Azoarcus sp. CIB: one gene and its partner. The protein of the gene in region 1 interacts with the protein of each later gene in a pairwise test. Links are inferred from orthologs where the notes say so. Each region holds a gene or a part of one and is shown on either strand. Other genes may lie near its edges. The genes, in order: nusG and rho.

The links.
Region 2: the proteins of nusG (region 1) and rho interact in binary tests that used the Escherichia coli proteins (3 or more experiments, as listed by UniProt). The link is inferred for Azoarcus sp. CIB from one-to-one orthologs.

What each region holds. Positions count from the first base shown.
Region 1 is NZ_CP011072.1:4,504,016-4,510,249, forward strand. What follows is about bases 827-3,615. They hold nusG (transcription termination/antitermination protein NusG), read right to left. Parts: upstream 2,594-3,615; coding sequence 2,060-2,593; downstream 827-2,059. Other genes in these bases: rplA (50S ribosomal protein L1), read right to left, coding at 827-1,521; rplK (50S ribosomal protein L11), read right to left, coding at 1,524-1,955; secE (preprotein translocase subunit SecE), read right to left, coding at 2,596-2,943; tuf (elongation factor Tu), read right to left, coding at 3,120-3,615. Also shown: rplL (50S ribosomal protein L7/L12), read right to left, coding at 1-49; rplJ (50S ribosomal protein L10), read right to left, coding at 89-589; more of rplA, read right to left, coding at 823-826; more of tuf, read right to left, coding at 3,616-4,310; AzCIB_RS20265 (FAD-binding oxidoreductase), read left to right, coding at 4,879-6,234. UniProt on the Escherichia coli protein: Part of the processive rRNA transcription and antitermination complex (rrnTAC). The complex forms an RNA-chaperone ring around the RNA exit tunnel of RNA polymerase (RNAP).
Region 2 is NZ_CP011072.1:3,423,664-3,430,055, forward strand. Bases 1-2,947 are described here. They hold rho (transcription termination factor Rho), read left to right. Parts: upstream 1-817; coding sequence 818-2,077; downstream 2,078-2,947. Other genes in these bases: fdxA (ferredoxin FdxA), read right to left, coding at 1-79; trxA (thioredoxin TrxA), read left to right, coding at 354-680; AzCIB_RS15170 (3-hydroxybutyryl-CoA dehydrogenase), read right to left, coding at 2,170-2,947. Also shown: more of AzCIB_RS15170, read right to left, coding at 2,948-3,021; AzCIB_RS15205 (FAD-binding oxidoreductase), read right to left, coding at 4,034-5,440; patatin-like phospholipase RssA, read right to left, coding at 5,437-6,392. UniProt on the Escherichia coli protein: Facilitates transcription termination by a mechanism that involves Rho binding to the nascent RNA, activation of Rho's RNA-dependent ATPase activity, and release of the mRNA from the DNA template.

The DNA of each region.
Region 1 (6,234 bases):
CGGTCATCGAGCCAACGGCTTCGAGGATGTCTTCTTTGCTGATAGCCATGTCAAATCACTCCTAAATCGAAACTTTTTCGGAAAACGGTCAGGCAGCCGCCTCTTCCTCGCGCTTCTTGGCGAGGGCGGCCAGCGTGCAAGCGAAGCCGGTAACCGGCGCCTGCATGACGCCCAGCAGCTTGGCGAGCAACTCTTCGCGGCTCGGGATCGATGCGAGCGCCTGCACGCCGGCCTTGTCGAGCGTATTGCCCGCATAGGAACCGGCCTTCAGCACCAGCTTGTCGTTGCCCTTGGCGAAGTCGTTCAGCACCTTGGCTGCAGCAACCGGATCTTCCGAAATGCCATAGATCAGCGGACCAGTCAGCTGATCCGACAACCCGGCGAACGGGGTTTCGGCGATCGCACGGCGCACCAGGGTGTTCTTCAGCACACGCAGGTACACGCCAGCTTCGCGGGCCTTCGCACGCAGCACAGTGAGATCACCCACTTCAATGCCGCGATACTCGGCCACCGCGATGGTCTGAGCGTTGGCCACCCGTGCCGACACCTCTGCCACTACGGCTTTCTTGTCATCAAGATTGAGACCCACAGGCCTTTCCTCCTTTCAAGTCCACACGCGAACCACACTTCACGGCTCGCACCCACGGCGACCTGGATCAGGAGCGCGGCCGACGAATCGGCCAGAATCCTGTTCTGGGCACACCGTCTGCGCAGGCCATCCGAGGATGCTTAAGCAGTCGCCGGAGCGTCCACACCTGCGGTCTTTGACGATCCGCTCCGCACTTGCGCGCGAAGCGTCCCAAAGTTCGTTGTACAGCCCAATCAGGCTGCGTTGATGCTCGACGGCTCGACGCGCACGCCGGTACCCATGGTGCTCGACACGGCGACGCGGCGCAGGTAGACGCCCTTCGAGGCGGCCGGCTTGGCCTTCTGCAGCGCTTCGACGAGCGCGCCGAGGTTCTGCTGCAGCGCCTCGACGGAGAACGAAGCGCGGCCGATCGTGGCATGCACGATGCCCGCCTTGTCGGTGCGGTACTGGACTTGACCGGCCTTGGCGTTCTTGACGGCGGTGGTGACATCCATGGTCACGGTACCGACCTTCGGGTTCGGCATCAGGCCGCGCGGACCGAGGATCTGGCCCAGCTGACCGACGACACGCATGGCGTCCGGCGTGGCAATGCAGAGGTCGAAGTCGATGTTGCCAGCCTTGACCTGCTCGGCGAGATCGTCGAAACCGACGACGTCGGCGCCGGCGGCGCGGGCAGCTTCGGCCTTGTCGCCTTGGGCGAACACGGCAACGCGCACGCTCTTGCCGGTACCAGCCGGCAGCACGACGGAGCCGCGCACGACCTGATCGGACTTGCGTGCATCAACGCCGAGATTCACGGCGATATCGACCGATTCGTCGAACTTGGCGGTCGCGCACTCCTTCACCAGCGCGAGAGCCTCGGCGACGGTGTAGACGCGATTGGCGTCAACCTTGGCGCGCAGCGCCTGAACTCGTTTCGAAAGCTTCGCCATGATCAGAGCCCCTCCACCGTGATGCCCATGCTGCGCGCGGAACCGGCGATGGTACGCACGGCGGCGTCCATGTTCGCGGCGGTCAGGTCAGGCATCTTGGCCTTGGCGATTTCTTCGACCTGAGCACGCGTAATCGAACCGACCTTGTCGGTGTGCGGCTTGGCCGAACCCGACTTGATGCCGGCCGCCTTCTTGATGAGGACCGTCGCGGGCGGGGTCTTCATAATGAAGGTGAAGCTCTTGTCGGCAAACGCCGTGATCACCACAGGAATCGGCAGACCGGGCTCCATGCCCTGGGTCTTGGCGTTGAACGCCTTGCAGAATTCCATGATGTTCAGGCCACGCTGACCGAGCGCCGGGCCGATCGGGGGACTGGGGTTGGCCTTACCAGCTGGTACTTGCAGCTTGATATAGCCGATGATTTTCTTTGCCATCGCGGCTAGCTCCTATTATGAGTGCAAACGCGCCGGCATCGACCGGCGCTCCTCGCTTGTGCCCGCACGAGGCGGGCATGTCAGGGCCATGCGGCCCACCTGCTTCAGGTTTTTTCGACCTGACTGAAATCCAGCTCCACCGGGGTGGCACGACCGAAGATCGTGACCATCACACGCAGCTTGCTCTTGTCATAATTGACGTCTTCCACGGAACCGTGGAAGTCGGTAAACGGGCCTTCCTTGACGCGCACGACCTCGCCCGCCTCCCACAGCACCTTCGGGCGGGGCTTCTCGACGCCCTCCTGCATCTGCTGCATGATCTTCTCGACTTCCTTCTCGGAAATCGGGGTGGGCTTGTTGGCGGTACCGCCGACAAAACCGGTGACCTTGGGAGTGGACTTGACCAGATGCCAGCTCTCGTCGTTCATGTCCATCTCGACGAGGACGTAACCGGGGAAGAACTTCCGCTCGGAAATGCTCTTCTGGCCGCTCTTCATCTCGATGACTTCTTCAACGGGCACGAGGATCTGCCCGAAGGAATCCTGCATTCCCGCGCGCGCGATGCGCTCGACGAGCGCGCGTTGGACGGACTTCTCGAACCCCGAATAGGCATGCACCACGTACCAGCGCTTCGTCATGATCACTTCCAGCCCAAGATGAGGTCGTAGAGAACCCACTCGAGGCTCTTGTCGGTCAACCACAGAAAAACCGCCATCACCACGGCGAAGGCGAACACCATTCCGGTCGTCTGCATCGTTTCCTTGCGCGAAGGCCAGACCACCTTCTTCGCCTCGGTGATCGCCTCGCGCGCGAACTCGACGAAACGGCGCCCCGGCTCGGATTGCCACGCGACCGCCACGCCAGCCGCAACCCCGGCGAGCACGGACAGCACGCGCAAGACCAGCGCTTGCTCGGAAAGCTGGTAAAAGCCGACTACGCCGGCTGCAAGCAGGGCGAGAGCCAGCGCAAACTTGAACTTATCGGCCATCTAGATATTGAAAACCCGGAATTGAGTGGCAGGGGCAGAGGGAATCGAACCCCCAACCTTCGGTTTTGGAGACCGACGCTCTGCCAATTGAGCTATACCCCTGCAGCAGAGACTACAAGGCGCCCCGACTTGCGAGGCGCCTTCGATCAGGCAATTGCTTCGGTTTTCAGCCGCAATTACTCGATGATCTTGGCGACGACGCCGGCGCCAACGGTACGGCCGCCTTCGCGGATCGCAAAACGCAGACCTTCTTCCATGGCGATCGGAGCCAGCAGCTTCACCGTGATCGACACGTTGTCACCCGGCATGACCATCTCGGTGCCTTCCGGCAGCACGATCGAACCGGTCACGTCGGTGGTACGGAAGTAGAACTGCGGACGATAGTTGTTGAAGAACGGGGTGTGACGCCCACCCTCTTCCTTCGACAGCACGTACACTTCGCCCGTGAAGTGGGTGTGCGGCTTGATCGAGCCCGGCTTGCACAGGACCTGACCACGCTCGACGTCTTCGCGCTTGGTGCCGCGCAGCAGCACGCCGACGTTGTCGCCCGCCTGGCCCTGATCGAGCAGCTTGCGGAACATTTCGACGCCGGTGCAGATGGTCTTGACCGTGGGCTTGATGCCGACGATTTCGACTTCTTCACCAACCTTGACGATGCCACGCTCGACACGACCGGTGACCACGGTGCCACGACCGGAGATCGAGAACACGTCTTCGATCGGCAGCAGGAAGGGCTTGTCGATCGCGCGCTCGGGCGTCGGGATGTAGCTGTCCAGCGCTTCGGCCAGCTTCATGATGGCGCCTTCGCCCAGGTCGCCCTTGTCGCCTTCGATCGCCTTCAGCGCCGAACCCTTGATGATGGGAATGTCGTCGCCCGGGAAGTCGTACTTCGACAGCAGTTCGCGCACTTCCATCTCGACGAGCTCGAGCAGCTCTTCGTCGTCGACCATGTCGCACTTGTTCATGAAGACGATGATGTACGGGACACCGACCTGACGCGCCAGCAGGATGTGCTCGCGGGTCTGCGGCATCGGGCCGTCAGCGGCCGACACGACCAGGATCGCGCCATCCATCTGCGCCGCACCGGTGATCATGTTCTTGACGTAGTCGGCGTGCCCCGGGCAATCGACGTGAGCGTAGTGACGCGCAGCCGTCTCGTATTCGACGTGCGCGGTGTTGATCGTGATGCCGCGCGCCTTTTCTTCCGGCGCCGCGTCGATCTGGTCGTAGGCCTTCGCCTCGCCGCCGAACTTCGACGACAGAATCGTCGTGATCGCTGCCGTCAGGGTCGTCTTGCCATGGTCAACGTGGCCGATCGTCCCAACGTTTACGTGCGGTTTCGTCCGCTCAAACTTACCCTTAGCCATGCCAGTACCTCTTTGACAGATTCAGAAAACCGGACCGAACAGATCGACCACAACAACACGAAAAACCGTGGTGCCCATGACGTGGATTGAACACGTGGCCTCTCCCTTACCAAGGGAGTGCTCTACCACTGAGCTACATGGGCTCCGTAAAAACTTTAGCGCGCCAAGCCTGGAGCGGGTGAAGGGAATCGAACCCTCGTCATAAGCTTGGAAGGCTTCTGCTCTACCATTGAGCTACACCCGCATACAACGCAGACGAAACGCTTTACACCCTGACCGACCCAAACAGCGAGCCGATCTCAGAAACTTGGTGGAGGGGGAAGGATTCGAACCTTCGAAGGCAGTGCCGTCAGATTTACAGTCTGATCCCTTTGGCCACTCGGGAACCCCTCCAAACGGAAGACGCGCACTATAGGGGATCATTCTGCGCGTGTCAAACACTCTTCGAACATTTTTTGCAGGAGGGCTGAGTTTCCCTGCGTCGGCACGGGCGCCCATGCGGCGACGCATCGTGCCGCAGCAATGAAAAAGGGGGAAGATGGCGGACTTTCCTCCTGGAGTTGCGGCGATGACGGTCCCCACCCCCGGATTGCGCAAGACGCTTCCCGCCGCCTTTGTCGATGCGCTGCGCGCACGCTTCGGCGAACGTTTTTCGACGGCGGAGGCGGTGCGTGCGCATCACGGGCACGATGAATCACACTTCCCGGACATGCTGCCGGATGCAGTCGTGTGGCCGCACACGACCGGCGAGGTCGCGGAGATCGCACGCGCGTGCCACGCGCATCGCGTGCCCATCGTTCCTTTCGGGGTCGGCAGTTCGCTGGAGGGGCATGTGCTAGCGCTGCACGGCGGCGTGAGCGTGGACTTCTCCCAGATGAACAGGGTGCTCGCGGTCCACGGCGACGACATGGATGCGGTGATCCAGCCGGGCATGACGCGCAAGCAGCTCAATGCCGCACTGCACGGCACCGGGCTGTTTTTTCCGGTCGATCCCGGCGCCGATGCGAGCCTCGGGGGGATGGCTTCGACGCGCGCCTCGGGGACGAATGCGGTGCGCTACGGGACGATGCGCGACAACGTGATGGCGCTGGAGGTGGTGCTCGCGGACGGGCGCGTGATCCGCACCGGCGGACGGGCGCGCAAATCCTCGGCGGGTTACGACCTCACCGCGCTGATAGTCGGCTCGGAAGGCACGCTGGGGCTGATCACGGAACTGACGGTGCGGCTGCACCCGCTGCCGGAGGCGGTGTCCGCAGCGGTGTGCGCCTTCCCGGACGTCGATGACGCGGTGCGCACGGTGATCCAGACGATCCAGCTCGGCGTGCCGGTGGCGCGCATCGAGCTACTGGACACACTGACCGTGCAGGCGATCAACCGTTACAGCAAGACGAGCCTGCGCGAGGCGCCGATGCTGTTCTTCGAGTTCCACGGTTCGGCGGCGGGCGTCGAGGAGCAGGCGCAGACCGTGCAGGAGATCGCGCGCGAGAACGGTGGCCAGGATTTCGAATGGGCAACGCGCCCGGAGGACCGCAGCCGACTGTGGGCGGCGCGCCATGACGTGTATTTCGCGTCGATCAACCTGCGCCCGGGCTGCCGCGGCGTTACCACCGACGTGTGCGTGCCGATTTCGCGGCTCGCGGATTGCATCGCCGGGGCGCGCGAGGACATCGCGGCGAGCGGGTTCATCGCACCCATCGTCGGCCACGTCGGCGACGGCAACTTCCATACGGTGATCCTGGTCGATCCGGAAAGCCCCGACGAGATCGCACGCGCCGAAGCGCTCAACCGCAGGATCGTCGAGCGGGCGCTCGCAATGGACGGGACCTGCACGGGGGAACACGGGATCGGCTTCGGCAAGCAGGATTTCCTCGTCGCCGAACACGGGGATACCGCGGTGGACGCGATGCGTGCGCTGAAGCTGTCG
Region 2 (6,392 bases), 1.1 Mb from region 1 along the record:
GGAAGCAGTCCACGGGGCACACATCCACACAGTCCGTGTACTTGCAGCGGATGCAGGCTTCTGTCACTACGTAGGCCATCGTCGTTAACTCCAGTTGGTCAAGTCGGCACGTACCGCCCGCGCGCGTCGGCTTCTTCGACAATATAGCCGAGACCCTCGCCGTTTTGACACAAGGACGGGCAAACCCCGATCGCACAGGCAGCGAAAAAGGGCGAAACGCTTGACGTGCGTGGCAGCTTGGCATAACTTTTCGGGACACTCCGAAGTGGCAGCCCTCTCCTGCCATTGTCCGCCAGGGCCGTACCGGCCCGACTCCCAATCCGAATGACAGCAAGACCTTGATGCGAGGAATCATGAGCGAGCATATCCATTACGTCACCGACGGCAACTTCGAGGCCGAGGTGCTTCAGGCACAAACCCCGGTGCTGGTCGATTACTGGGCCGAATGGTGCGGTCCGTGCAAGATGATCGCCCCGATCCTCGACGACATTGCCAAAGAATATGCAGGCAAGCTCAAGGTCGCCAAACTCAATATCGACGAGAACCAGGAAACGCCGGCAAAATTCGGCATCCGGGGCATCCCGACGCTGATGCTCTTCAAGGGCGGCAATGTCGAAGCGACCAAGGTTGGAGCTCTTTCGAAGTCACAACTGACGGCTTTCATTGACAGCAATCTCTGACCGGGGCTAAAGTCCCGGGCTGCTTGCGCGGCGCCACCGCTCCCGAAGCCGGCCTTCCGGCGCCGCAGCAAGACCTTTCCGCAGCACCCTCCCCTCCATTGGTTTCATCCACCTGCGCCCCGTCGCGCCCTCTCGCCATGCAATTATCGGAGCTCAAGTCTCTCCACGTCAGCCAGCTGCTGGAAATGGCCATCGAAAACGAAATCGATGGCGCCAACCGCTTGCGCAAGCAGGAACTGGTCTTCGCCCTGCTCAAGAACCGCGCAAAAAAAGGCGAGCCGATCTATGGTGATGGCGCACTCGAAGTCCTGCCCGATGGATTCGGTTTCCTGCGCTCACCCGACATCTCGTACCTGGCGGGGACTGACGACATCTACGTGTCACCGTCACAGATCCGCCGCTTCAACCTGCACACGGGTGACACCATCGAGGGCGAGATCCGTACCCCGAAGGATGGCGAGCGCTATTTCGCCTTGGTGAAACTCGACAAGATCAACGGCCAGGCCCCCGAAGCCTGCAAACACAAGATCCTGTTCGAGAACCTCACCCCTCTGCACCCGAACGAGTGCCTCAAGCTCGAGCGTGACATCCGTGGCGAGGAGAACATCACCAGCCGCATCATCGACATGATCGCGCCGATCGGCAAGGGGCAGCGCGGTCTGCTGGTAGCGCCGCCGAAAAGCGGCAAGACCGTGATGCTGCAGCACATTGCCCACGCCATCGCGGCCAACCACCCGGACGTCGCCCTCATTGTCCTTCTGATCGACGAGCGTCCTGAAGAAGTCACCGAAATGCAGCGCTCGGTCAAGGGCGAAGTGGTGGCATCCACCTTCGACGAACCCGCTTCGCGCCATGTGCAGGTCGCCGAGATGGTCATTGAAAAGGCCAAGCGGCTCACCGAACACAAGAAGGATGTCGTAATCCTGCTCGATTCGCTCACGCGCCTCGCGCGGGCCTACAACACCGTGGTGCCGGCCTCCGGCAAGGTGCTGACCGGCGGTGTCGACGCCAACGCCCTGCAGAAGCCCAAGCGCTTCTTCGGCGCAGCGCGGAATATCGAGGAAGGTGGCTCACTGACCATCATCGCGACAGCACTGATCGACACCGGAAGCCGGATGGACGAGGTGATCTATGAGGAATTCAAGGGCACCGGCAACATGGAATTGCATCTCGATCGCCGCATGGCCGAGAAGCGCGTGTATCCGGCCATCAACGTCAACCGCTCCGGGACCCGCCGCGAGGAGCTGCTCATGAAGGCGGACGTGCTGCAGAAAGTTTGGGTATTGCGCAAGCTGCTGTACGGCATGGATGACATCGATGCGATGGAATTCCTGATGGACAAGGTCAAGGCGACCAAAAGCAACGCGGAGTTCTTCGACGCGATGCGCCGCGGCTGATCCGGACGGCCAGCATGAAAAAAAACGCCACCTTATCGGTGGCGTTTTTGTTTTCCCGACCGCGGCGCAAGGCCACGAGGGGCGCAACGCGTTTACTTGTAGTCGTAGAAGCCCTTGCCGGACTTGCGGCCGAGATAGCCGGCCTCGACCATCTCGACGAGCAGCGGCGCAGGGCGGTACTTCGAGTCTTTGAATCCTTCGAACAGGACCTGCATCACCGCCAGCTCCACGTCGAGCCCGATCATGTCGGCCAGGGCCAGCGGCCCGATCGGGTGATTGCATCCGAGCTTCATCGCCTCGTCGATCTCCGCAGCCGTGGCAAGACCTTCACCCAGCACAAAGATCGCCTCGTTGATCATCGGGCACAGCAGGCGATTGACGACGAACCCCGGGCTGTTGCGCACTTTGACGGGGGTCTTGCCGATCGCCTTCGCTACCGTCTCGACAGCCGCATAGGTCGTGTCGGACGTCTGCAGGCCGCGAATCAGTTCGACCAGCGCCATCATGGGCACCGGATTGAAGAAATGCATGCCGATGACCTTGTCGGCGCGCTTGGTCGAGGCAGCGAGCTTGGTGATGGGGATCGACGAGGTATTCGACGCCAGCACCGCATCGGCTTTCACCGCCGCATCGAGCTGCGCAAAGATCTTCAGCTTCAGCTCGAGATTTTCGGTCGCAGCCTCGATCACCAGATCGCAATCCGCAAGCGCCCCGACGTCGCTGGCCGTCGCGATACGCGCAAGGGCTTCCGCTTTCTGCACCTCGGTCATCTTCTCCTTCTTGATCAGACGATCGAGGCTCGCGGCCAGCGTGGCCAGACCGCGTTGCACGGCTGCCTCGGCGACATCCATCATCACCACCTCGAACCCGGCTACCGCAAATGCCTGCGTGATGCCATTACCCATCGTGCCGGCGCCTACGACGCCGATCTTCTTTAGACTCATCGATCCCGCTCCCTTGGTAAGTAACACTCCGGTCCATCGCGGCCGGCACCATACTGATGCGTATGGGACTATAGCGTAATGTCGGGGTGCGGGCCAGCAGGGTCTGTCCGCGGCCGCGCCCCGGCTACGCAAGGATGCACCCCTTGCGACGGTCCGGCTTCGGAAAATGGATGGAGGGACAAAAAAAATGGGAGCCCGTAGGCTCCCATTTCATTTGTTGGCGGAGTGGACGGGGCTCGAACCCGCGACCCCCGGCGTGACAGGCCGGTATTCTAACCAACTGAACTACCACTCCGCGCTGACCAGTTGCCGACTTTACTTGCCGACTGCAATTCGTCTGCTCGACGCCTTGCTTGATCTGGCGTCCCCACGGGGATTCGAACCCCGGTTATCGCCGTGAAAGGGCGGTGTCCTAGGCCTCTAGACGATGGGGACAACGTCTTGTTGCTTCGTTGGTGGAGGTAAGCGGGATCGAACCGCTGACCTCTTGCATGCCATGCAAGCGCTCTCCCAGCTGAGCTATACCCCCAACAGAGCTGCGCATTCTAGCTTCTGGCGCTACCAACCGCAAGCACTTTACTACGGTTACTTATACTGCAAGCAGACTATCGTCTGCAGTGTTGTTGGCGGAGTGGACGGGGCTCGAACCCGCGACCCCCGGCGTGACAGGCCGGTATTCTAACCAACTGAACTACCACTCCGCGCTGAGCTTTTGCCCGGCCTTACCGACCGGCTTGCGAGCCGCCATTATAACTCAACGCCTCGCTTTATCTGGCGTCCCCACGGGGATTCGAACCCCGGTTATCGCCGTGAAAGGGCGGTGTCCTAGGCCTCTAGACGATGGGGACTTCAATACTTTCGACTGGTGGAGGTAAGCGGGATCGAACCGCTGACCTCTTGCATGCCATGCAAGCGCTCTCCCAGCTGAGCTATACCCCCGACGGCGAAAGAGCGCGCATTATAGGGTGCCACCCGCAGGCTGTAAACCCCGAACTTATACTTTTTCGGAGTATCAGACGACCTTCCCCGGATTCATCAGTGCGTGCGGGTCGAGAGCCCGTTTCACCGCCCGCATCAGGTCGAGTTCGACATCGGACTTGTAATGGGCGTTCTCGTCGCGCTTCAGCTGACCAATGCCATGCTCGGCCGAAATCGACCCATTCAGTGCGACGACCAGGTCATGAACGATGCGATTGACCTCGCCGGTCCGGGCCACGAACGCGGCGTTGTCGACGGCAACCGGCCTGGAAAGGTTGTAGTGCAGATTCCCGTCGCCGATGTGGCCAAACGTGACGATGCGCAGATCGGGCCATATCGCCGTCAGCGCCGCCCGAGCCCGCTGCAGGAATTCGTGGATGCTGCTGACAGGCACGGAGATATCGTGCTTGATGCTGATCCCCTCGATCTTCTGCGCCTCGGAAATGTTCTCGCGCAAGGCCCACAACGCACGGGCCTGAGTGAGACTGGAAGCGATTGCACCATCGACGACCAGACCGCTTTCGATCGCCCCGTCGATCACGCGCACGAGCATGTCATCCACAGCAAAGCCATCGAGTACGTCCGCAAGTTCGACTAGAACGTGCCAGTCGCGAGCACCGGCAAGCGGTGCGCGCGTCCCGGGAATGTGGCGCAGCACGAGTTCGAGAGCAGAGCGACCGACGAGCTCAAAGGCATTGACACGATCCCCGCAACGATCGCGCAGCAGGGCCAGCAGGGCGACCGCGGCCCGTGGATCGGGAACGACGACCCAGGCGGTTGCGGTTGCGCGCGGACGCGGAAACAGCTTGAGGGCCGCTGCAGTGACAATACCCAGAGTTCCCTCGGCGCCGATGAAAAGTTGCTTGAGATCGTAGCCGGTGTTGTCCTTGCGCAAGGCGCGCAGCCCGTCCCAGACGCGTCCGTCGGGTAGCACAACCTCGACACCGAGCACCAGCTCGCGCATATTCCCGTAACGCAAGACCTGCACGCCGCCGGCATTCGTCGAGATGTTGCCGCCGACGAGGCAGCTTCCCTCCGACGCTAATGACAGCGGGAACAGCCTGCTGGCCGCGTCGGCGGCTTGCTGGACGGCCGCAAGCGTACACCCCGCTTCTGCGACGAGCGCATTGTTCGCTGCGTCGACCGTCCGGATGCGGTTCATGCGTGCCATGCTGATCACGACCGAGCCACCGTCGGCGAGCGGCGTCGCTCCGCCACACAGCCCCGTATTGCCCCCCTGCGGCACCATGGGAACATCTGCGGACGCACAGATGCGCACGACGTCAGCAGCTTCTCGCGTGTTACCGGGCTTCACGACGGCAATCGCCCGGCCCGTGTAGCGCCCGCGCCAGTCCGTCAGATAAGGAGCCATGGCTACGACATCGTTAATCACATGCAGCGCTCCGACCGCGCCGGCCAGCGCAGCGACCACATCGTTCATGACGCACGTCCCGTGACCGTACGCCCAAGCACGTAGCGCAGAGCCGGCAACATACCGGTGACCGCTGCCTCGCCTTCCGCGATCGCCTCTCGTGCACGGTGGAAGTCCATCGTGCCGATGTGCGCGAGCCGTGGAGAAATCTGCACCTCGGCAGGTTCGCCCGCCAGGCGGCTGCGTGCGATGCGCACCTGCATGATGTTGATGCTGGACGTAAGCACGGTCATCAGGGACGGGAGGGATACATCGGCACCGGCCGCTTGGGCACCACGTACATTGCCGTTTCCGTTCGTCGGGAGGCCGAGACGCGCGAAGAGCCGCTCCGTCCAGCCCTCGGAGGTCTCTTCGACCTGCTCCACCGGGGTGGCGCGCCACGCCTTGCCGATCATGTCAGAACCCAGATCGACCGCAATCACGACGTCGGCCCCCATCGCACGACACAACGACACGGGCACAGGATTCACGAGCCCACCATCGACGAGAAGGCGGCCGTCGCGCACGATGGGCGTGAGCAGTCCGGGCAGCGCGATCGACGCCCGCACGGCCTGCGCGACGCTACCCTCGCGCAGCCATATCTCGCGCCCCGTTTCCAGCTCGGTCGCAACGCACGCGAACCTGCGATCGAGCTGCGAGAAATCGCGATCGACGAAGTTGCGCTCGAAAAACTGGATGAGTTTCTCACCCTTGATGAGGCCACCGCGCAGGCTCACGTCGAGCAGGGAGACGACGTCCTGCCACTTGAGCGCTTCGGCCCATTGGGTAAGCTTCTCGAGATCGCCGGACGCCATGGCGGCACCGACGAAGGCGCCGATGGAACAGCCGCAGATGATCTGCGGCTCGATCCCCTCGCGGGCAAGCACGCGCAGCACCCCAAGGTGCGCCCAGCCGCGTGCCGCGCCACTGCCGAGCGCCAATCCGATGACGGGGCCGGACTTGCCTGGATTCTGCGGCGTCG